2 linked regions of the Pelorhabdus rhamnosifermentans genome follow. The protein of the gene in region 1 binds, or shares a complex with, the protein of each later gene. Links are inferred from orthologs where the notes say so. Each region holds a gene or a part of one and is shown in the gene's direction. Other genes may lie near its edges.

Evidence for each region.
Region 2: the proteins of hfq (region 1) and Ga0466249_RS21750 are in contact, whole or in part, in a crystal structure (PDB 3VU3), measured with the Escherichia coli proteins. The link is inferred for Pelorhabdus rhamnosifermentans from one-to-one orthologs.

What each region holds. Positions count from the first base shown.
Region 1 is NZ_JAHGVE010000012.1:12,967-21,040, reverse strand. What follows is about bases 1-2,935. They hold hfq (RNA chaperone Hfq), read left to right. Parts: upstream 1-1,287; coding sequence 1,288-1,584; downstream 1,585-2,935. Other genes in these bases: Ga0466249_RS14705 (sugar ABC transporter ATP-binding protein), read left to right, coding at 2,599-2,935; Ga0466249_RS14710 (AAA family ATPase), read left to right, coding at 1,736-2,380; miaA (tRNA (adenosine(37)-N6)-dimethylallyltransferase MiaA), read left to right, coding at 301-1,251; mutL (DNA mismatch repair endonuclease MutL), read left to right, coding at 1-205. Also shown: more of Ga0466249_RS14705, read left to right, coding at 2,936-4,110; Ga0466249_RS14700 (ABC transporter permease), read left to right, coding at 4,103-5,119; Ga0466249_RS14695 (arabinose ABC transporter substrate-binding protein), read left to right, coding at 5,207-6,232; Ga0466249_RS14690 (galactokinase), read left to right, coding at 6,525-7,772; galT (UDP-glucose--hexose-1-phosphate uridylyltransferase), read left to right, coding at 7,808-8,074. UniProt on the Escherichia coli protein: RNA chaperone that binds small regulatory RNA (sRNAs) and mRNAs to facilitate mRNA translational regulation in response to envelope stress, environmental stress and changes in metabolite concentrations.
Region 2 is NZ_JAHGVE010000027.1:40,442-57,615, reverse strand. The notes cover bases 8,781-11,716. They hold Ga0466249_RS21750 (catalase), read left to right. Parts: upstream 8,781-9,490; coding sequence 9,491-10,942; downstream 10,943-11,716. Other genes in these bases: Ga0466249_RS21740 (hypothetical protein), read left to right, coding at 11,408-11,716; Ga0466249_RS21745 (hypothetical protein), read left to right, coding at 11,227-11,415; Ga0466249_RS21755 (hypothetical protein), read right to left, coding at 9,117-9,398; Ga0466249_RS26760 (hypothetical protein), read left to right, coding at 8,781-9,101. Outside these bases: Ga0466249_RS21815 (YbaK/EbsC family protein), read left to right, coding at 1-352; Ga0466249_RS21810 (pyridoxal phosphate-dependent aminotransferase), read left to right, coding at 397-1,548; Ga0466249_RS21800 (PadR family transcriptional regulator), read left to right, coding at 2,310-2,651; Ga0466249_RS21795 (FtsW/RodA/SpoVE family cell cycle protein), read left to right, coding at 2,642-3,868; Ga0466249_RS21790 (transposase), read left to right, coding at 4,008-4,223; Ga0466249_RS21785 (DUF1648 domain-containing protein), read right to left, coding at 4,522-5,079; Ga0466249_RS21780 (DUF6809 family protein), read left to right, coding at 5,784-6,077; Ga0466249_RS21775 (CBO0543 family protein), read left to right, coding at 6,209-6,760; Ga0466249_RS21770 (flavodoxin family protein), read right to left, coding at 6,976-7,620; Ga0466249_RS21765 (TetR/AcrR family transcriptional regulator), read left to right, coding at 7,831-8,466; more of Ga0466249_RS26760, read left to right, coding at 8,553-8,780; more of Ga0466249_RS21740, read left to right, coding at 11,717-11,890; Ga0466249_RS21735 (hypothetical protein), read left to right, coding at 12,390-12,683; Ga0466249_RS21730 (helix-turn-helix domain-containing protein), read right to left, coding at 12,847-14,427; Ga0466249_RS21725 (MFS transporter), read left to right, coding at 14,813-16,234; Ga0466249_RS21720 (SDR family oxidoreductase), read left to right, coding at 16,283-17,068; Ga0466249_RS21715 (zinc-dependent alcohol dehydrogenase), read left to right, coding at 17,084-17,174.

The sequences.
Region 1 (8,074 bases):
GTCGCAAGCTCTTCGGCATTCGTGTTTGCAACTTGCCGCTTGTCATGGAGCAATCCGTGCTGGTGAAAAACTGAATATGCGTCAAATGCAGGCTCTTTTAGAAGAATTGTGCCAGACAGAGCTGCCTTATGCTTGCCCGCATGGACGTCCGGCTATGATCCGTTTTACCCCCCATGACTTAAGCAAATTATTTAAGCGAACATGACAGGAGAATATCTTGCGTATAAAAAATATCCAAAATGGTAAACATGACCATAGAATGCAAAGGGTATCACTGCAAATTAAAAGGCAGGTGGCATGATGAACCGCCTTATTGTTTTATTGGGTCCTACTGCTGTAGGAAAAACAAAATTAAGTATTGCTCTTGCTAAGCGGCTTCATACAGAAATCATCTCGGGGGATTCCATGTTAATTTATCGGGGGATGGATATTGGTACAGCCAAGCCTTCTTTGATAGAAAAAGATGGGATTGTTCATCATTTAATTGATATTTTGGAACCCAATGAAGAATACAGTGTTGTTGATTTTCAACAACAAGCAGCAGTTCTTATTGACCGTCTGAATAAGGCAGGGAAAATACCTATTTTAGCCGGGGGGACGGGACTGTATGTCAAGGCTTTGCTTGAAGGATATGTATTTCATGAGATACAAAGTGATGAAGTTTATCGTACCTATCTGACACAATTAGCAAAGCAGCAGGGAAATGAGAAAGTTCATGCTTTGCTTGCCAAGGTTGACCCAAAAGCGGCCCAGCGTCTTCATGTCAATGATTTACGCCGTGTGATTCGCATTTTGGAAATTCATCATCTGACACGGCAAGGTAAGCAAAGCAAACAGCCCGAAGAATGCCAGGTCCCTTCACAGTCATTGCAATATGAAGCGAGTGTCATTGGTTTGACCATGAAACGTTCACTGCTATATGACCGCATTAATCAACGCGTAGACAGGATGGTTGCTGCTGGCTTGGTAGAGGAAGTTAAAAGGTTGCTTCAGTCTGGACTAGCAGTTGAAGCGCAGTCAATGCAGGCCATTGGTTATAAGGAGATTGTTTTATACTTAAAAGGTCAAATGGCACTCGATGATGCGCTAATGAAGATGAAACAAGCAACAAGGCATTTTGCCAAACGTCAGTTGACTTGGTATCGGAAGATGCCCTATATTCAGTGGTTTTCTGTTGATGCAGGACGATCAGAAGCCCAAATTGTGGAAAATATTTACCAATCTATTGCAGAAAAGTTCAATCTAAAGTAGAATGAAGAAGTAAATTGAATTCGGAGGGATTGCGTCATGACAACAAAAGCAATTAATTTGCAGGACAGTTTCTTAAATCAAGTCCGCAAAGAAAATGTACCTGTCGTTATTTATCTTGTAAATGGGTTTCAACTGCGTGGTTCAGTTAAAGGGTTTGACAATTTTACTGTTATTATCGAAAATGATGGCAAGCAGCAGTTAGTCTATAAGCATGCAATCTCAACGATTACACCCTTCCGACCGCTGAATTCAATGCATAAGGAAGACCATAAGTTTGATAAATTACAGTCGGATAAATCACAACCAGAAAAGTCCCAAATAGACCGACAGTAATGTTGACGAAATTTCAGAACGAACATTCCTGGAAATGAGTCATATTCTCGTAGAAAAAGCTCCAAGCCTATGCTTAGGAGCTTTTTCTATTGTATTCACCCTTCTGTAAGGTCTTGCGTATAATAATTATCATCAATAATGAGGTGGGATTATGGTATACACCTGGCCAGCGGAGGTTTTAGAACACGTTGAAACGGGTCAGTGTTCAGCATTAGAAGCCTGTCGGGCCTTAATTGATCTGGATCGGATGGGAAGTAGTATTCGAAAGCATAAGAGCAAAAACGAAACTGCCCCCGTTGTTACGGAAAATATTTTTAAGGATCTTGACCAGTTAATTGGCCTAGAGGAAGTAAAAAAATTAGTAAGAGAAATTTATGCTTTTATTGAAATACAAAAAAGACGGCAAAAAGAGCAACTATTGACGGAACCCCTTTGTCTGCATATGATTTTTAAAGGAAATCCAGGTACAGGAAAAACAACGGTGGCGCGCATACTTGGTAAGATCTTTTATCATATGAAGCTTCTTGAAAAAGGCCATCTTATTGAAGTAGAACGAGCCGATCTTGTTGGTGAATATATTGGTCATACCGCCCAAAAAACGCGTGAACAATTAAAAAGAGCTTATGGCGGAATTTTATTTATTGATGAAGCTTATTCATTGTCACGGGGTGGGGAAAAGGATTTCGGCAAAGAAGCCATCGACTGTATCGTGATACTCAGGAAGCAAATCAGTATAAAGGTCATTAAAGAGAACCCAGGTACATGGGTTGATGGTATGGTTAATTACTTAAAATGATCATTAATTGATTTTTCGTAAATATGATAAAAACAGATGAGAAGTTAAAATTCAAGTAAAAACAAGTAAATAACAGATGAATTTTTAGTAAAAATACATTGACGCATAATGAGGAGTTTGCTATACTTTTTATATAAATAACTGAATTTTCCAATACGATGAAATATTATAAAATATTCTGAGCGTTGTTTAGCATCGTCAACGAAAGGGGAGGCAAAATGAGAAATACATTGGAATTTAAGCAAATTACCAAGTACTTTCCCGGGGTTAAAGCTTTGGACGACGTGAGCTTTAAGGTCGAAGGGGGAGAGGTCCTGGTCTTCTTGGGAGAGAACGGAGCAGGAAAGTCAACTTTATTAAAGGTGCTAAATGGGGATTATCAGCCTACATCAGGAGAATATTTGCTCAATGGGGAAACCCGGCACTTCAATAACCCTAAACAAGCCATAGAAGCTGGAATCAGTGTGATTTATCAGGAAAGACAAATTGTGATGGATGTCAGCGTGGCGGAAAATATTTTTGCCGGTAGGCTACCAGTAAATAAATTAGGATTTATCGATCTTAAAAAGTTGAATAGCGATGCAAAAAAAATTATTGATGAATTTGGCTTACCTATTCATCCGCAAGGAAAGGTTAGAAATTTAAGTATTGCTCATCAGCAAATGGTTGAAATCATGAAAGCTTATAGCCGGAACTTGAAAGTTATTGCTTTTGATGAACCAACAGCTAGTTTGTGCGACAGTGAGATTGAAGTTTTATTCAAAATTATTGCAAAACTTAAAGAAGAAGGAAAAGTGATTATTTATGTATCGCACCGGATGCAGGAAATTCAACAAATAGCCGACAAGGTGGCTGTTTTTAAAGACGGTAAATTTGTTAAATTGGTTAGGCAGAAGGAAGTTTCCGAAAAAGAGCTGATTAAATTGATGGTCGGCAGGGATTTGGGAGACGTTTTTAAAGAACTAAATCGTAATGCTGCCATAGGGAAAATTTTGTTGGAAGTCCGTAAGCTTACTTCCGATCGGGTAAGAAATGTTTCATTTACGCTGAGAGCCGGGGAAATACTTGGATTTTCCGGATTGGTTGGGGCGGGCAGGACCGAACTGATGCGCTTGATTATCGGTGCTGACAGCATACGATCAGGGGAGATATTTCTTGATGGTAAAAGTGTGATCAACCGCTCACCTAAAGACGCAATTAATTATGGTCTTGTTATGGTACCGGAAGACCGAAAAACGCAGGGAATCTTGGCTAACATGTCGGTAGGTGAAAATATCAGCGTTTCTATTTTAGATCGTATTCTTGGTAAGCTGGGGTTAATCGATAAAAAAAAGGAAGAGGCCGCTGTCGAAAAAAATATTAAAAAATTCAATATTAAGACACCGAATGCTTATAAAAAGATAGTGGAACTCAGTGGTGGTAATCAGCAAAAAGTCATTGTTGCCAGATGGCTGACTACAGAACCTAAAGTTTTGATTCTGGATGAACCGACCAAAGGAATTGATGTTGGTGCTAAATCTGAGTTTTACAAACTGATTTGTAAAATAGCCAAAGAGGGGGTAGGTATTTTGCTGATATCTTCCGAATTGCCGGAAGTCATTGGTTTGAGCGATCGAATTATCGTGATGCGGAATGGTAGAATAACCGGTGAAGTTCAACGAGAAGAGGCTACGGAGGACTTATTACTGACTTATGCTATGTTAGGCGAAGGAGGAAAAAAATATGCCTAATATTAATATCAGGAAGTTTATGGAAAATATTGAGACAGATAAGCTTGGTTTGCTAGGAGCTTTAATCGCCTTAATAATTTTATTTTCTTTGTTTAACGCGAACTATTTTAGTAGCGCGAATTTGATTAATGTTTTGGTCGCCGCCTCGATTACTGGTCTTGTCGCAATTGGTGAGTCGTATTTGATTATTGCCTGCCTAATTGATTTGTCGGCAGGTTCGGTAGCTGCTTTTGCCAGCGTTTTCGGGGCCGTTTTAATGCAAAAGGGCCTGGGCTTTTTCCCGATGTTATTATTGGTAGTTTTCTCCGGTGTGGTGGTAGGTTATGTTAATGCTTGGTTCGTAAATAAAATCAAATTAGAATCCTTTATATCTACCTTGGCAACGATGTCGATCATGAGAGGTCTAGCTTACATCATTTGTGATGGGAAACCGGTATATATTATGGATAATACTTTTATTAACTTTGGTAAAGAGCGTATTTTGGGATTGCCGATACCGGTTATAATTTTAATTATCGCTTTTCTTATTTTTGGCGTTATCCTGGCAAAGACGAAATTTGGCAGGAGCATCTACGTGATTGGCGGCAATAAAAACGCGGCAAGAATGGCCGGTTTGGATCCCGAGCGGATCAACAATATATTATTTATGTTAACGGGTGCTTTGGCGGCGTTAGGTGGAGTAATATTAGCAGCCAGAATGAGTTCCGGTCAACCTGCTGCCAGTGTTGGCCTTGAATTTGACGGCATTACGGCTGCCGTTTTGGGCGGGACGGCATTTGCCGGTGGAGTTGGTACCATATTTGGTACCGTACTAGGCGTTCTAATCCTCCAGGGATTTAATACAGGTCTTATTATGTTGAATGTTCCAGTCTTTTGGCAGTATGTAGCAAGAGGCATGCTGTTACTTATTGCTTTGTCGTTCGATTATATCCGCAAAACCAATCGGGAGAAGAAGTTGCTTGAGGAAAGTATGGTTGCTTTGGAAAAGGAGGAGGCCATCGTCCATTAATTTGGCGAAAGCATAAAATTATTTTCAAAAAGGAGGATGAATTTCGGGCTGATTTTGGATATTGACAAAAAACGAGGAGGATTATGAATGAAGCTGAAAAAGATATTCACAGTGGTGCTGGGAATTTTATTCGTCAGTTTGTCATTGTTGGGCTGTGGTTCAGGTGAATCAGATCAGGGAAAAAGTGCTGCCAGCAGTGGTCAAAAAAAGTTGGTGATTGCCGGCATCTATAAAGCCGGTGATCAGGTATGGTTTATTGATGAAGGAAAAGCCGCTGAAAAAATGGCAAAAGACATGGGGGCAGCGAAATTTCTCTTTGTTGATGCCAAAATGAATCCTGATACTTACATGCAGGCGGTGGAAAATGTTATCGCCCAAAAAGTAGATGGCGTAGTCACTTGCATTCCTGATCAGAAATTATCTAAAATAACGGTTGAAAAATTCAAACAAGCGGGTATTCCGGTCATCGCTGTTGATGATGCCTTGCAGGATGAAAGCAATAACAAGCTGGTTCCTTGGGTTGGTATTAATGCCTATAAAATTGGCCAAGTTAACGGTGAATGGATGGCTAATTATGCTAAACAAAATAATCTGGATCAGGATGCTGAAACGGGTTTGCTTGTACTGACCATGGATACTGTGTCAAGCTGTGTACCAAGAACACAAGGCGAGCAGGAAAAATTCAAGGAAATATTGCCTAGCTTTGCTGAGAACAGGGTATTTAAGGCCGATTATACAGGCGAAACAGATAAGGGATTTAATGCGGCTTCGGCTATTTTTACCGCTCATCCTGAAATTAAGAAGTGGATGGTTATGAGCGCTAACGAGGAAGGCGCGGTTGGCGCAGTAAGAGCTTTGGAGCAAGCTGGTTTGGATAAGAGCTCTTGCGTGATCGGTCTTGGTGGTTATCTTGCCAAAGATGAGTATAAGAAACCTTATTCTGCCATGAAAGCAGCTACTTATTTCTCATCCGATGATGTGGGCGGTATTTCCGTAAAATTATTAATCAACAATATTTTGCAGAAAACAGAAATTCCAATGGAAACAGCTGTGGACGCTAAAATTGTGACACCGGATAATTATAAAGAGGTTATGGGGAGTCACGCAAATTAGCTAGACGAATTCAATGAATTGGCGCTCAAGGTCGCGGGGGCGCCAATTCATTTAAATCTTAGTAGTAATTGGGTACGTATTATATGATCCGCATCCACTGACGATTCAAGTAACTATGACCATTCAGTTGATCGGATCAATGTTTTTATTCCCTTTAAATTTCACTAAAAATAAGTAAAATAAATGTTGTTTTTAGTAAAAAATCGACTTTTCATTTTTACGATTATTTAATGAAGTATAAAGATCGGTAATAATCGTATTTTCGTCAACTTTCACGTAGGAGGTGATAGCTGTGCACCAAGTTGAAAAATGTGCGGCAGTATTTAAAGAAAAATTCCACAGTGATAGATATCGGGTGTTTTTTGCACCTGGTAGAATTAATTTGATTGGTGAACATACGGACTATAATGGCGGACATGTATTTCCCTGTTCGATTACATTGGGCACCTATGTATTGGCTCAAAAAAGTAGTGGCAATCTGATTCGCATGTATTCCATGAACTTCCCGGAAAAAGGGGTGATTACTTTTTCACTGCGAGATCTGGACTATAATAAAACACATGATTGGGCTAATTACCCCAAGGGCATGATTCGTTATCTTATTGCCGACGGTTATCAGATTGACAGCGGTATGGATCTTTTGTTTTATGGTGAAATTCCGAATGGCGCCGGACTGTCATCATCGGCATCCATTGAATTGGCAACTGGAGTTATGTTGGAAAAAATGTTTGCTTTGTCGCTGGAACGCTTGACACTGGTAAAACTGGGGAAAAAGGTAGAAAATCAATTTATCGGCGTCAACTGTGGGATCATGGATCAGTTTGCTATTGGCATGGGAAAAACCGACTGCGGTATATTGCTTGATTGTGATACATTGAAATATTTATACGCGCCCCTTCATCTCAAGCAGCAACATATTGTGATTATAAATTCCAATAAACGTCGTGAACTGGCGGATTCTAAATATAATGAAAGACGAAATGAATGCGAACTGGCTTTGAAGCGGCTTCAGGCTAAATTGCCGATCCAATCGCTGGGGGAATTGGATGAGGCGACATTTGAAAAGAACAAGGACTTGATCGGCGATCCTATATTAATAAAACGTGCGAAGCACGCAGTATATGAAAACCGCCGGACTTTAAAAGCGCTGACGGAGCTGAAACAAGGCCGACTGGCTGAATTTGGCAAACTGATGAATGAATCTCATATTTCGTTGCGAGATGATTACGAAGTAACTGGTAAGGAATTGGATACGCTGGTAGATGCGGCCTGGCAACAGCCTGGGGTGCTGGGAGCACGTATGACTGGCGGTGGTTTTGGTGGCTGTACAATTGCTATTGTAGAGAATGAACAGATTGAGCAGTTTATCGATCAGGTTGGCCGGACTTACAAAGAAAACATTGGTTACGCTGCTAGTTTTTATATTGCCAATATTGGCGATGGGGCAAAAGAAATTTCGCAGGACAGTGATGTAGTTGGATGTATTGGTGGTAGGAAGAGTCGGGTATATTGGTTCTCATGCCATTTATCAACTGATTGAATGTGGTGATTCAATTAACTTGGGGGAAGGTTAGGATGAATATCTATCAAGTCGTGCGGCAATTAATTGAAAAGGCAATTTCGTTGGAATTGATTGAACGATGTGATGAAGTATACGTCAGAAACCAAATTATCTATTTGTTGGGGCTGTCAGATTTTATTCAAGAAGACATTGCTTTTAGTAAAGCGACTATACCTGATTTGCTGGAAAATTTGGTGCAATATGCTTGCGAACAGGGTGTGGTATCTGATCTGTTTGATGAACAGGAAATATTAGCCGCAAAAGTTATGGATTGTTTTATT
Region 2 (17,174 bases), on another replicon or contig:
TTGTCAAGTGAGCCAAATTGCAAAGTCATTGATATTTAAAACAGAAAATACTGAGCGGCCAGTGCTAGTCATTGCCAGTGGCACAAATCGGGTTAATGAGAAGATAGTGGGCGACTTAGTTGGTGAAAGATTAGAAAAGGCGGACGCAAAATTTGTATTGGAAAATGCAGGATTTGCAATAGGCGGTATTCCGCCAATTCGAAGAGAAAGCTATGCTGCTGTATATATGGATGAAGAATTGTTAAAATATGAAGATATTTGGGCGGCCGCTGGTACACCTCATGCCGTATTTAAAGTAAGCCCCAATGTATTGAGCGACATTTCCGGAGCCAGTATTATTTCAATTAAATAATGGGTAAAGGCTGTCTGATGTGTATATTTTAGGAGGCGAGAGAGATGACGGTAAAAAGATTATGCGGTATTCCTGGTTTTTCAATTGACAGGGTGGCGAGCGCTGCCGGTAATGATCCGGAAATATTGAGGTTAGAAAATTTGGATACGGACATTGCGCCACCGCACGGGGTAATAGAGGCATCAAAATATGCCATAACAAATGATGATGCAAATAGTTATCTTCCGTTTACTGGTAATTTAACGCTGTGTTCGGCAGTAGCAAGTCATCTTTATAAACAAACCAATATTGTTTATGATCCTCTAAAAGAAGTTGTAATTACATGCGGAGGAACAGAAGGAATGTTCGATACCTTGCTCGCGATTACTGATCCAGAGGATGAAGTGATATTGACTGATCCTACTTATGCCGGAATGATCAATCGTGTACGGTTAGCGGGAGCCATTCCGAAATTGGTGCCTTTTCAGTTAGTTGACGGTCAATGGAGGTTGGACCTAGATATACTGCAAGCAAGGGTTACAGACCGAACTCGAGCGTTATTTATAATGAACCCATCTATGCCGTCTGGGGCTTTATTAAATATGCAAGAATGGCAGCAAATAGCTAAAATATGTATAGAACGGGATATTTGGCTTATATATAACGCGGCAATGGAGCGTATTATCTATGATAACCGACTGTACATTCATCCTGCGTCATTGCCAGGCATGGCTAAACGCACCATTACGGTTGGATCAGTATCAAAAGAGTATAGAATGATTGGTTGGCGTGTTGGTTGGGTAGCTGGACCAGAAGAGATAATTAAAGATATTTCATTAGTACACATCTATAATGTAGTAACACCGACTGGATTATCACAAACGGCTGCTTGCTGTGCGTTACAGTCACCTGATAGTGATCTGCTGGCAGCTGTTAACGAATGGGCAAGACGCCGAGATGAAATTGTTGAACAACTTGCCGGATTGCCTGTCATATCAGCAGCAGGCGGATGGTCAATGCTCTTAAATGTTAAAGAGTTAGGGTATAGTTCCTTTGAAGCATCGGATTTGTTGCTTAAGCACGGAAAGATAGCAGCTACTCCCATGCGTGATTGGGGAGAAAAAAACAGCGACCAGTTTATTCGATTGGTATTTAGCAATGAATCAGTAAAGCGCTTGAGCGATATTCGTAACCGAGTACTACGCTCGTTAACTTAGATCTGTGCGGGGTTCTCGAAAAACTAGACACGAAATAACGGTATAAAAACGAATGAATTGTAAAGTTTCGTTGAATTCCTTCATGCAGCTCGGATATAGCTGGCTTTTCGGGCGTCTAAAAAATGAGATGTTCTGAATCGCAACTGGTCAGGCGTAAACACCAGGAGCTGCGATACAAAATATGAATATTATGCTTGGACTGGATGAAGGACTGGGATTAAGTGTAAATTAGTTATCCCGTAAAATTTCTACAGTTTGGGAAGAAACAAGCTTAGAGTGTATCTTTAGGAGAAGGTTATATGGTAACCTCTCATTGGAGCGATGTGACGACAGGGGAAGTTGGTTCGATGAGTGAAGCTATTAAACGTGGCGAGGCGGCGATAAACGGCAAAGCGCATCAGAATGCTTAATAGACTAAAAGGGTTGTCTCAACTTTTTGAGACAGCCCTTTTAGTTATAATTTAACTTATTTTTAGCGTGGGAAAATATTCGGTGACCAATTGGATAGCGTTTTGAATCATAGGGGCAAGTAAACTTTTTTATAGCTATCGGTTAAGCAAATTGAATTTGGGCCAATTATTATAGGAATGGAATGTATGGAATAAAAAGCGTTATTGAAAATAGCTCGCTGATTACGTGAAAGTATTTTTTAAATGTGAAGTACAAAATAATAGTTGCAAAAAATGAGAAGATATTTTATTATTTATACATAGATATACTATGCATAGTGATTTGATGCTTTGCGAAAAGGTGGTTTTGATATGCGGGTTAATAAGGAATTGCTAAAGGGGAGTACGGTTATCCTAATTCTAAAATTACTTGAAAAAAAAACGATGTACGGTTACGAAATGATTAAGGAATTGGAAGGTAATTCTGGAGGCGTGTTTCGCTTCAAGGAAGGGACACTTTATCCCATATTGCATTCACTGGAATTAAACGGGATGGTTGAGGCGTCTTGGTCAGATGCCCAAGGAAATCGGCCTAGAAAATATTATCAATTAACCGATCAAGGTAGGGTGCAGCTTGAAGAAAAAAGACGAGAGTGGGTTGTATTTCGCTCAGCAGTCGAGCAGGTTTTAGGGGAGGCGATAGTATGTCTTTAGAAAAAAATAGTATGATACAAGTTTATTTGGATACAGTAAGTTCTCATATCAAGTGGCGTGAAGTGCATGGTCAGGTGAAATCGGAATTGCTGTCTCATCTAGAAGACATTGTCATGGAGTTGAGAAATGACGGCATTTCAGAACAGCAAGCAGTTACGGAGGCAATACATAGAATGGGAGATGCAGATGACTTAGGGCGACAACTCCAACAAACGCATGTACCACAGAAAAATTGGCCATTGGTTGCAATTGTTACGTTATTGAGCGGCGTGGGTATAGTTTTGATGTATATGCTGGAAATGAGTGGATTATTTACACCATCGGTGCATGTATTCACTAAAAGCCTTATATTTACTGGCTTTGGCGTTGCCATACTGCTTTGGCTGTACTATTGCGATTTTCGAAAGGTGCGCTCCTATACCACATATTTGTATATCGGTACAATGCTACTTTGGTTTATGGGTTTATTTCTTGGGACATCGATTAATGGGAAACAATTTTTAGCTTTTGGGCCTATAAGCATAGACTATAGCGGTATAATTCCGTATGTCTTGGTTGTTTCGCTTGCCGGGATACTTGCAGATAGAGATTGGTCAAACCAGCAATGGGTAAAGAAGGTGTTATTGCTTTTTATAGTCACTTTTCTTTTTTGTGTGATGAGCAACAACACGCCGCTTTCATTTATGTATACGCTGGTATTTCTAGTTCTTATGGCTATTGACGGTGCTAGAAAAGTGCAAATTACTGGATTTTTGATGGTGCCATTAGGGTATATATTAATTAAAATGTATCAAGAAGTAGGCAGTTTAAATTTGGCTTATTATCAATCTGCAAGCTTATGGGGGCAGAGTAATTTAGGGGTAAATGCAATAACTGCTTTTCATACCGATTTTTCCTTTCTCTACTTTATTCAGGAATACGGCTGGTTGGCAGGTCTCATGCTTATTTTTGCAGGAATTGCATTACTGTTAATTCTGGTCAGTGCAACCTTGCAGGTCAAGGACCGATTTGGCAGAATGACAGTAGGGGGACTTACTGTTTGTTTTGCTGTACAAATGACTTGGCATGTGTTGATGTCATTAGGAGTTATGCCTGTAGTATCTATAAGTATGCCTTTTATTAGTTTTGGAGGTTCGCAGACGGTTATACATCTGGGAGCTATCGGGGTTATATTAAGTATCTACAAGCGAAAGAATTTGATGAGAGCTCGTGGCTGACAATTAAATGTGTCCATTTTTAGGAGGCGAAATTTGTAACCGCCCGACTTATTTATATGTACTTGAAATGGTGGGTTTGAAAATTGAAGATGGTATAATAATCTGGACACAAAGTTAAGCACGGAAGGTGGACCAGATTATGAAGAGAGCCGTATATGACAAACAGTTTAAAATGGCAGCAGTCAAACTGTCACAAAGTACGGATAAGTCCGTTCTCGAAGTTGCTCGAGAATTAGGCATTAGCAGCAGTAGTCTATGTCGGTGGATAAATGAATATGATGAATATGGTGAGAGTGCATTCCCTGGTCATGGGAATGCGCTCTTAAACTTTACTTACGAGATTAAAAAGCTGTAAAAACAAGTAGAAGAATTGAAAATTGAGAATGAACTATTAAAAAACTCCAGGCCTTCTTGAAGCAAAAGAAAGTGTAAGATTTCTATTTTTAAGAGAGAACTGTAAAAAATACAACATCAAGAAGGCCTGCAAAATACTTAATATATCAAAATCTGGATATTATGCATATATAACGCGCAGGAAAAGCAATCGTGCTATAGAAAATGAAGTGCTTACTGAAATAATCACAGAAATATTTAAAGTGGTTGATACCCGTCAGAATTATGGTTGGTTACTATAGTTGGGGAGGACCATTCTTTTACTCCCCTGAAATGCGCTTTACTTCTGTGGTAAGCTTTCTTACGGAAATAATGCTGCCTAACAGACCAATTACGACAACGATAATTATCCAAACCATAGAACTAATTCTTCCTGTTGTTTCAGCTCGAAGTAGCTGATAGTTGATAATGGTAAACATAAGCGAAGTAAATAGAGTGATCATGCTGGTAAAACCGGCACCAAGTAGCCTGATTTCTTTCTGCTTTTCGTCTGGCAGCTTTAGCGCTTTTGTTTTATCTAATTGCGGTAAGTTGAGGTACGCCAGTGATCTTGGTGAATAGACAGACCAAAACGTTACAGCAGCTATTAAGGTAAACACTCCTAGTTGAATAAGAGGCAGTTGGAGTACCCCAATCCATGATTTCGATTCCCATCTGTTAGGAGTACCAGACAAATCAAAATGGACAGGGAAGGTATTTGGTAGAGCCGAATAGGCAGGAATGGCAAAATAGAAACTGACTATCACTAGAATAAAAGATACAAATTGCAAGGTTAAGAAACCGCACAGCTTTTTACTAGACTCCTCTTGAGATATCATGATTATCCCCCTCTGTTGACCGGAAATAAGATAGGCACAATAGTAAAATGTTACTGTGAACTGAAAATACGTTGTGGCCTGCTAGGTAATGGCGATTAGCCTAAAATAAAGAATGAACAAACAAATAAGCCGGGATAGTCTTACATCAAAACGCTAAATAAAAAGGCCCGAAGTTAGACTTCGGGTCGCCATCATCCTGGGCCCTTCCAAGATTCGCGTTTTTTCATGGTTTGTCGAACGATTTTCAGCCAAATTCTCTTGGCAAAATTTGCAACTGGTACCATAATTAGAAATGGATGGGAATTTAAAATGTCGCCGCGTCCTAAAAGTGTCACTAGCACCTTTAGGCACGCGCAGGTGAAAGGACCACCTACACGTAACAGTTCATGTCCACGACGACAATATTAATTATACCCAATGATTTCCTGAAAGACAAGCAAAGGTATGTTCGGGTATAATCGGTTTGTTCGTGGGTCAGGGCTATGCGACTGCATGCAATCATCGTAGCACAGGGAAAGCGGTTCAAGTTAGAGCCGAGTCCCCTAACGACACATCATCTATGAAACGAAGCCGCTTGTGTAGGTAAGTATATCTGGCACAGGCGGCTTTTAAATTCCCCAAAATAAGGGCGCGGTATGGTTCGCGGCCTGTTTATGGGGAGGGATAAATGTGTATCATCGTGTACTGAAATGGGAGGCGGTATTGTGGTAGAGAACCTGTTCGATTTTTTGGCTGCAGCCATCGAAACGGAGAACTGGGAACATGTTTCACTCGAAAGAGTGTCCAGCGACTATTACCACGCTTCTCAAAAAGCCGAAAACTATTATGAAAAACTGAAAGAAGTTTTGCCGCCGGAAATGCATGAAACTTTGCTCCGGTTCGATGATGAACGAAATCACATGGAAAATGCCAGTATGGATGTATATTATCGCCAAGGCTTTTCCGATGCGCTGCGGCTTATTTTGCAGGCCATGCTCTGGAAACCGGGCAGAGGGTAAAGTTTTTGCTGATTTAAAAGACTAGGGACGGTGGTTTTGTCCCTAGTCTTTGTGTATGAAATCCTCCCGACAGGACAAACTAATTATATGTTAACCGATACTATTAAAGATATAGAATTTGGGGTGTACGTATGAATACCGGCACCGACCTAAGCCAGCTAAAGCTTTCCCTGTGGAACGCGGCATATTTACAATGGAAAAGTGAAGTTCTTTTTTCAAATCAGTGGTGGCTTATTATTGCCACTATAGTAATTTCATACATAGTTTGGTGGGTTCTGATTGATAAAACACGCTTTGCTCAGCTGCTTTTATTCGGTTCGCTTGTATCTGTCGGAAGAATTGTATTTGACATAATTGGTAGTAATATGGTGCTTTGGAGTTACGATATTCGCGAATCCCCCTTTATGCCAAGCCCGTTTCTTCATAATTTGACCATCTCTCCTTTGGTATATATGCTGCTGCACCAATATACTTCAACCTGGAGAACCTTTCTTTTATGGAACGCAATCATTACAGCCGCCTATTCGTTTATATTACTTCCGTTTTTAGTTTCCACGAAGGTCTTGACGTTTTATAACTGGAACTATATGTACGCTTTCATTTCCGTATTCTTTATTACTTCGTTGTCAAGAACCGTATCTGTTTGGGCGCAAAATTTAGAGAAGAGGGCACCTAAATTCTAAACTAATTTAATCCAGGATTGAATACATTATGATCTACACGTACTTGCCATTGGTGGTAAGTACGTAAAAGTCAACAAGCTCGGAGGAAAAATAAGTAAATCATCGAATTAAAGCCTTAGCTATCATAATAATATAGCTAAGGCTTTAATCATAATATAGAACGGTTTATTAAGTAAGTGCTAAATAATTTATGGGGGACAATAATATGGTAATAGCTATTTTGCCGTTATTTTATTTAGTTCCGTCTTTAGTAGCCTTCCGATACTTTTGACTTGGGCAATTGTATCTTCCTGTTCCTCAAAATCACGAGGTAAATGTTTTTTTTCTATTTTGTTCAATACCCCATGATCCTTAACAACATTTCCGACACTGCAGTTATGTCCATAGCCACATGTATAGCATTGTGAATATCCATGTGCATTTACACCGCCGATTACTGCCATCCTGTTCGACTTCATAACTCCTCCGATAGTCATACTGATCATATCATTTTCCTGTATAATATAAGAAGTACTGACTACTACACCCAGCTTACCTGCTAAACTGAAAGCTCCTTTGTGACGAAAGCAGAAAGTTCTTTCCAGACAAGCATGCCCAAGTGCATTAATCATTCCGCCATAGTTGGGCGCACCAAATACAATTGCATCAGCAACCAGCATTTTATCTGCGATTTCATTCCAGTCATCTTTGATTTTACACTTATTATCGGCTGCACATAGTGTACACCCCAGACATCCGCTGATTTTTTTGCCAGACAATGATAGGTACTCATATTCACAATTACTGGATTCTAGCACCGCTTTTACTGTTTTAGAGGTGATTCCATCCTTTCTGCCGCTTGCACAGATTCCCAATATCATATAATTCATCTCCTTAAGATGTTTTCTTGATTTTAATACAGAAGTCGTTAATGATTCTGTAAAATATTTTACAAATGCGTGGAAAAATCCATTTCAAAGATAATTGACAGATCAAGTGCCATGGTTTATGCTAATTACAAAAAAAATATACTCAAAGTATACTTCTGTAATACTGTGAGTATATTTTTCTGTCAAGTGGGGAGGATTATTATGTATAAAGAAATATCGAAACGTAGTGCTAATAAAATAAAAAACAATGATTTAATTATAGCAGTAGCAGAAAAACTCTTTTTGCAAAATGATTTTGAGAACACAACAATGGACGATGTATCAAAAGAAGCCGGACTTACAAAGCGTACAATATACAAGTACTTCAACAGTAAGGAAGATCTATTCTTTGCTGTAGCACTTAGAGGGGTAGAACAAATCAATTCTAAGTGCGAAGAAGCATTAATGAATGGAAAGAATGCACTTGAAAAAATTCGTCTGACGAACAGAGCAATTTACCAATTCTACATTGAAAGTCCGGGTATGTTACGACTCATGAATTATCAACCTCAAAATAAGCTTAATTATGAGGCAAGTCCCAGCTACCGTGAAATGAGAAGACGGAAAGATGAAATCATTCAACAGTATATGGAAATAATTGGTGAAGGCAAGATTGACGGTAGTATAAATACAAAGCTAGACACAAAAATGGCGGTGTATTTCGCATTTTGCGCTTCTTTTGGCTTATTGAAAATGATATTCACAATGGAAAAGAGTTTCTTTTGGCTTAGGGATGGACTCGATGAGAATGAATTTCTCCTCTTCAGTATGGATTTACTTGCAGACGCTTTAAAATGAAGTTATTATCAGCACTTCAATACCATATGTATGAAATCCTCCCGACAGGAAAAGCTAACTATATCCGAAATGTGGAGGAATGCCTAGTGAGTAATCAAGTACTACAATGGTTAATGCTAATTGTACCTTGGGTAACTTTGTTTTTCATGCCCAAAGAATTTATAAAGCGGTTTATGCCCATAGCTCAATTTTCTATAATTACAAGTATATTATTTGTGGAAATGGGGCAAAATTTCGGGTGGTTCATTTTTGGACAATCAGCTTATCCATTAAGAACACCTTCATATATTTTCGGATTAAATTGTGTTACAACTATGTGGTTATTTTACTTTTTTTATGGTCGTTTTTGGAGATACATCGCAATAGATATGATAATGAACTTTGGGTTTATATATTTATTTCATGTCTATTTTCTCGGCAGTAGAGGACTTTTTTATGAGGTGAGTCTCACTCCCTTATTAAATGTAGTATTTGCAACTATACAAGGGGCTTTATTATATGCCTATCAAATCTGGCAAGAAAGTATCTTCGCCCAAGCTGAAACTAGAAGATCCACTAGTTACTTTACTAACTTTGAACCAGCAAATAAGCCTCTAACTGAAGGTCAAGACAAAGAAAAGGATAATGAACAGTAGATTTCTATATGCCGCTTAAAGCGGCTTTATTCTTTTACAACATAATATTGACAGTATAGACGCATTCGCTAAGATCATCAGGGAGGAGTTTTTACGGTGAGTTAAATAGTTATGGTCATCGTACATACCGGACAATCCAAGAGAAGCCTGCGGTTTTGTTCCTTTTCTTGATGAAGTACCATACAGTTCAAGAGTTTCCTCTGTTGTCGGTATGTTAATATCTGAACCGTCAGCGGCAAGAATAAGAAAACCATTCATCGTTTTTAAATAATGAGCATTATAGTTGTCGCACTTCATTTTACAATCCAAGAAAATAAAGAAATTAAGTCATAAATAATCCTTGATTTAATATAATTCATAAATGATTTATGAATTGGGGATGAAGGAATATGACCAAACGATATCTGACCAGTAATCAGGGGACAACAGTTATTGATGATCAGCATTCTTTAACGGTAGGAGAGAGAGGGCCGATCCTTCTCGCAGATACGGTTTATTTTGAGAAGACTGCACAATTTGACAGGGAAAAGGTTCCTGAAAGGGTTTTCCATGCTAAAGGCGCTGGCGCTTTTGGTTATTTTGTACCTTATAAATCATTCGATTTCTTGACTCAGGCGAAATTTTTACAGAATCCTGAAAAGGCCACACCCGTTTTTACCAGATTTTCGGTAGCCGGTGGCTCGGCGGGTGGTGCCGATACAGTGCGGGATGTTCGCGGGTTTGCAGTGAAATTTTATACGGAAGAAGGCAATTATGATCTCATCTGCAACCATGTTCCGGTATTCCCGCTAAGAGATCCGCTGCAATTTGCGGACTTTGTTCATGCCGTTAAGCCAGATCCGGTCACCAATGCACGTGGTGGACCGATAGCGGCCAGCCGTTTCTGGGATTTCATGTCTCTAAGGCCCGAGTCCATGAACTTTCTCATCTACCTATTTTCAGATATTGGTACTGTCAAAAGCTATCGAACAATTCAAGGCTTCGGAGTCAACACTTACAAATGGATCAATCTGCACGGGGAAGAATGGTATGTCAGGTATTGCTGGGAGCCTTGTGCGGGTGTTGAATATATAGACAGCAAGACAGCAACTCAACTTGCCGGGACTGATCCTGATGTGGCGAGCAGGGATCTCTTTGATACCATTGCGGCCGGGGAATCTGTCGAATTTGAAATGCGGATACAAACAATAAAAGTTGAGTTTGAATGCGACCAGCAGTTTGATATCTTGGATCCCACTCTTATATGGCCAGAGAATTTGTTTCCGTTGATTCCGGTAGGCAGGATGGTGCTAAATAAAAATCCTGAGAATTATTTCGCCGAAGTGGAGCAGTCGGCGTTTTCGCCTGCGGCAATTGTACCTGGCATAGATTTTTCTAACGATAGGGTGCTGCAGGGGCGTATCTTTCCCTATGGCGATACCCAAAGGTATCGTATCGGTACCAATTATTTAGAACTTCCGGTAAATATGCCCAGGAGTCATGTTGATAACAAGATGCAGGACGGATTCATGCAAATCAAGTGCAACGCAGATATCGCCAATTATTTGCCGAATACTTTAAATGGTGGAATGCCCGCGTGGGCACCTGAGAAAGGAAAGCCCTCGCAAGAATATGTTTCAGGAAGCGTGGGCCGACAGGAAATACCGGGAGACAACTATTATCAGCCCGGTTACAGATATCGAAGCATGTCGGGACTGGAAAAGAAACATCTGGTTTCTAATATAATAGAAAGTTTGAGTCTGGCTTATGAGCCTATTCAGAGAAGAATGATTGGACATTTTATGCGAACAGATAGTGAACTCGGCAACAGAATAGCTCAGGGATTAAATTTGAATATATAAGTGGCGTGGTTTTGAGAAGTTATTAAGTATTACTGGGAAGCGCAGGGACGGTTTGTATTACATTTCACCGCCTGCGAACTAATAAAGGTATAGGCTATACTCGATACGGAGAACGTACATTGGTAACGGCTAAAGCCCCTGCTAAATTATGTTAATTTAGCAGGGATTTGTATTTGTATAATGAATATTAGACGTAAGAAGTTTGGCTAGGCTAACATACAATGTGACTAGGCGAAGATTGTTACTACATATGTTAGGAAAAATTAATTTGGGTAGATACTCATATGAAGATAGGTATTGTAGGACTTAGTAACATATGTAAAAAAGCTTACTTACCAGTAATTACGGCTGTAGAAGGTATTGATTTAATATTTTGTACTAGGAATAAAGAACAGTTGGAAAAATTATCAGAAAAGTATAGAGTAAGTAGCTATGTTACATCAGTTGACGATTTAATCGCGTTAAATAGGTAAGCCTAATGATGTTACTACATTTATTTTAGATGATTTTATTCATGTAATAGATACCTTACGATTTTTAATGGATGGGGAAATAACAGATATAAAGGTTCATAGTCTTAAAAAGCAGGGATTATTGTATAATGTAGTTGTTACATTATCTAATGAAAAAATAACTGCTATAGGAATTATGAATAGAGATAGCGGAGTGGCAGAAGAAGTTGTAGAGTATATGAGTTCAGGTAATAAATTAGTGGTAAGAGATTTAGTAAATGCAACACATTTCAAAGAAAATATCGAGACAAAGATTAAATTTAAAGATTGGGACCCAATTCTTTATAGAAGGGGTTTTTACCACACGATAGAATGCTTTTTACATGCAGTAAAAAACAATGAGCCATCAACTCCTTCCATAGAGGATTCGTTGGTAACTCATCAAATATGTGAGGAAATCATTAATTTGATAAACATAAAAAGAGATAGTGGTTAGAGGATGTCTAAAGAAGTGGTAATATCGAATAAATTTCAGCTAAATTCTCTTGCAAGATTTACAATCCGTACTATAATTAGAAACGGATGGGAATTTAAAATGTCGCCGCGTCCTGAAAGTGTTAGAGCACTTCCAGGCACGCGCAGGTGGAATATCACCTACACGTAACAAATTACTGTCCACGACGACAATATTAATTATACCCAATAAATTCCTAGAAGACAAGCAAAGGTATGTTCGGGTATATTCGATTCGTTCGTGGTCAGGGCTATGCGACTGCATGCAATCATCTCAGCATAGGGAAAGCGGTTCCATCGAGAGCCGAAGTACCCAACTGACACAGAATTTATGAAATGAGGCCGCTTGTGTAGGTAAGTATACCTGGCACAAGTGGCTTTTAAATTCCCCAAAATTAGGGCGCACGCTGTTTTGTTCGCGGGTGGCCTGCATGTGGGGGGATAGATGTGTATAATATTGTACTGAAATGGGAGGCGGTATTGTGGTAAAGAGCATGTTCGATTTTTTGGTTACAGCCGTCGAAACGGAGAACTGGGAACATGTTTCACTCGAAAATGTGTCCAGCGACTATTATCACGCTTCTCAAAAAGCCGGAAACTATTATGAAAAAATTAAAGAAGTTTTGCCGCCGGAAATGCATGAAACTTTGCTCCGATTCGATGATGAACGAAATCAGATGGAGAATGCCGGTATAGATGTATATTATCGACAAGGCTTTTCCGATGCAATGCGGCTAATTTTACAAGCCGTGCTCTGGGAAGCCGGTAGAGGTTAATGCTTCTGCTGATGCACGGCTTTTATCAAAAAAACGGTGCCTGATTCAAATGGTGCGGTCCAGGGTTCTTCCTGACATACTAATACCCCAAATCATAGCTTGCTATTTTATGATTTGGGGTATTTTTGCCATGTCTGTTTAACCAGGCAGTATACCCACTCTACTAGATATAGGTGACCTTGCTATTTTTCTTTTTGTACTGTGTGGGAGTTAGTCCGGTTATTTTTTTAAAGGTTTTTGAAAAATGCCTTTCCTCAAAAAAACCAACCTTGGCAGCAATCGTATAAATCGGTTCATTGCTAGAAGACAAAAAAGTTTTGGCATTTTCGATGCGATAAGCAATGATATATTTTATGATACTGATGCCGAGCTCCTTTTTCACGATCTGACTTAAATAAGAGTGGCTGACGTTTAATTTAGCTGAAATCTCATTCAAGGTAATATTTTCCATATAATGTGCATGAATAAATTCAATTGCCTCCATGACAATGGAGTTTGTAACGGTTAATTTATTTGAAAGTTCAAATCTTAGTGAATCTAATGACTCGATAAACTTATGACATTCTTGTTCTATTGAAGTAAAAAGCAATTTTGTGGGGGGGAGATTCTCCGGCTTTCTTTTATTGTAGGTGTCATTGTATTTGTCTGCTAACGCAGTGGATAAGGCGGTATAGCAATAGTAGTAGAGATCATAGTCGAGGCTGGGTTTGACAATGTCTAAAAATAATTTTTTTATTAATCCGTTTAAGTTTGTGTTTAACAAATCATATTTAATAAGTTCTTTAATTTCTCTGAGAATCTTGTCGATCAACTTATAATCGATTTCTTGTCTGATTGAATGAAGATATTTTGAGGTGATCAATTTGGCATCGCGGCAAAAAAAACTGTATGCTTTTAAATCGTGCAGGGATTCATAAGCAGTACGGATGTTTTCAATACCTTTGATATAGTCACTCATGTAACGGAATGAAGTTTTGCAGTTGGCTATCTTGTTAAGTCTGCTAGTTATGTCGAATAGGATATTTTCTTTGCGGGCTTGACTGACAACTTTTAAATCATTGATGATGATGTACAATTGCAACGGATTCACATAAAAGACTTCACCGCCACTATAAGCATCAATAACTGCCTGAAATTCTTTGATAATTTCGTTTCCGGTAAAGTTATAGACACTTTTATTGAGGTTGTGATCCGAATACTCGATTTCCATAATATCATACATATAGAGATAGTAGCCATTGTTATTTAGATTCAGATTGACTTTTCTTTTATAATACTGGAATTCGCGGTTCGTTACACCTCGCAAAATTTCGTGAAGGTATTCATCTTTTTCTAGTCGATTGATCCTAGCAGTCATAATCAGATTCGATTCTTCCTGGTTGTCCATATTGGTAAAATAACAATGGTAATCTTTGCTGAGCGCTTGGGAAAAGAACTGCTTTATTTTATTGATATACTGGCTGTCCTGATGGTTCGTTAGCGAGCAGATGATTTGATTTTCGGCTACGATATTGAAAATGAACAGCGTAGAAACAATACCGGAACATAACAGGTCATGAAAAAGGTTCTGGATTTTAAATATGGGATGCAATAGTTGAATGATAATAATATCAGCGCGAATTTCCACTGCTTTTTTAACAACGGCTTCATAGGAATCAACAGATGAGATAGACAAATCCTTTGTATCCGCATTCGAAAATTTATAAATTCTATTTATAAATTTATCTTCCGCATACAGAATCACTTTTAGCAAGATGATCTCCTCCTCTAATGAGGTCCTTTTTTGTTTTATCAAAAGCCGCTACCCTGTCGAATATGTACTCCAATTAGTGTAAAATGATGCGTTTCGTCTCAGTAAATTTAGTGAAAAATTGAATTATGCAATTCCTTCAGTAGAGAAGAATACTAGAAATACTTTTGGTAGCAGAATCAATATTATTATATATTTTATTATTGCAAGGAGAAAGTAAATAAAAACAAAATAATCTGATGAATCAAATAAATCTCGTAATAAAACCCACATTGTCCTAAAAAAAACACACAAAAATGAGCACATAAACCTCTAGAATTATCTTGTGAGGACTAAATGGATCTCATGATGCGAGAAGTAAAAAGGAGTTGTTGGGTTAATGACAAGTACGGAGGACTTGTATGAAAAAAGTGGTTCCAGTCCTGGTTTCTACAAATTGGGTCGAAAAGAAGTTATGGGGTATTCACTTGTTGATTTTGCTATGAATTTGGTTTTTCAGTCAATCCTCATGTTTTTAACTTTTTATTATACTGATGTCTATGGATTAACGGCTGCAGAACTTTCCGTGATGTTCCTTATTTCCCGAGCCTGGGACATGATATGGGATCCTGCCATAGGGGTAGTGGCAGAAAGACTTAACCCCAAGCACGGCAAGTACAAAAGTTATCTCCTCTACGGAGCAGTTCCTTTTGGCGTAGTTGCTATTATGACTTTTACTGTACCAGAATTTAGTCATGTGGGTAAGTTGATTTGGGCTTACGCCACCTATAATTTATTAATGACTTTGTATACGTTTATCATTAATCCTTATGTTTCCTGTACTACTGTTATGACAGCTGATCCTATGGAAAGGACGAAACTTAACTCGGTAAGAATGACGTTAGCTCAGTCCGGCGGTGTTGTAGTTGCTTTATTTATTCCGGTGCTGTCCCAAGTATTTGGGCAGGGTGATATGGCGAAAGGCTATCAGCTTACGATTGCTTTACTTGCCGTTATTAGTTCATCCATCTTGCTTTACAGCTATACTACTTTGCATGAACGCATTAAAGTCAACTCTCATTTGGATCCGGTTACGGTAAAAGAGTGGTTTCGGCAAATTACCCATAATCAGCCAGGTATTATCATATTTTTGTTGTTTTTGGGCGTCTATGCATTTTCAACGATTCAGTCGGCGTCTGGCATTTACTTTATGACATACAACGCTGCCAGGCCTGATCTTGTGCCGCTATTCTCCATTCTAAACGTATTGCCGTCAGTTGTGGCAGTGCCTTTTGTACCTTTACTTGTTAGAACCATTAAGAAAAAAAATACGGTTGCCTTGGGGCTGATTCTAGGGGCTATCGGTTCCAGTCTAATGTACTTTATTCCGGTCATACAAATTACTTTGCTTATGATCAGCAAATCTATCGCCGCCTTAGGCTATGGTGTGTTGATGGGGATTCTATGGTCTATCTTGCCGGATACGGTGGAATATGCGGAATACAACACAGGCAAACGCTATCCGGCAGTGGTATATACTTTGATTACGCTTGGCTTAAAAGCAGCCTTGGCTATCGGCGGGGTAATCCCAACGATTATTTTAGCCAGTGTTGGTTATATTCCTGCCGCACAACAAACGGCAACAGCCTTGGACGGTATTTTGTACATGACCTCTATTTTGCCCTGTGTTGTTTGTATTGTGACTTTAGCCATTTTCATGTTCTTTTATCATTTGACTGAGGAACGTGTCACAAGCATAATGAACGAATTAAACGAACGAAACAAAACCAAGCTGGATGCCAGCCAGGCTGAGTCTGTTTAGGAAAGCCGAAAACTGAACAAGAGAGAATATATTTTGGAGGGGTTAAAATTGTCAAAAAAATTGCAGGACTTTTCATTGGACGTATTTTCTTTGCAAGGGAAAGTCGCCATCGTAACCGGTGCCAATCAAGGTCTCGGTATGGCCTATGCGGTGGCTTTTGCCAAAGCGGGAGCTGATCTTTTCATACCTCACTATACTGCTGATGTATCCGAGATTAAGGAACTCATTGAAGAAACGGACCGAAAAGTTGGCTTTCTTCAGGGTGATCTAACCGATTCGCAGTACCGGGAGGAGGTGGTTGGTGCCTGTTTGGCTAAATACGGAAAAATCGATATTCTGGTCAACAATGCGGGGGGGAGTATCTTTGGCGAGTTCTTGGATTATCCTGATTCAGCTTGGCAAAAAATCATTGCTATCGACTTGAATGCCGTGTACTACCTCAGCCACAGTGTGGTTAAAGAGATGATCAAGCAAGGTTCAGGCAAAATTATTAATATTGGCTCAGCCCTCTCGTTTACCGCCGACAAAAAATGTCCGCCCTATACAGCCAGTAAACATGCAATCCTTGGTTTGACAAAAGTTTTTGCCAACGAGGCTGGTCCTTATAATATTCAGACCAATGCCATAGCTCCCGGCTTTTTGGCTACCGATGTCAACAGAGAATTGCGTGAGGACAAAAATTTTTATAATAAGATCACTAACCGGATTCCTGGCGGTCGCTGGGGCGAACTTTACGATTTGATGGGTACTGCCGTATTTTTGGCAAGCAGCGCCTCGGATTATATTAATGGCTGGACCATCAATGTCGATGGCGGATTTACGACCACATTATAAAAGGAGGCTGTTTGTATGAAAACCATTGCGGCTGTTAAAATCGGCAGTCTGAAGGATCCCAATGAGCAGACCAGAGGGCGCGTAGCGGTACTTGATTTTCCCGATC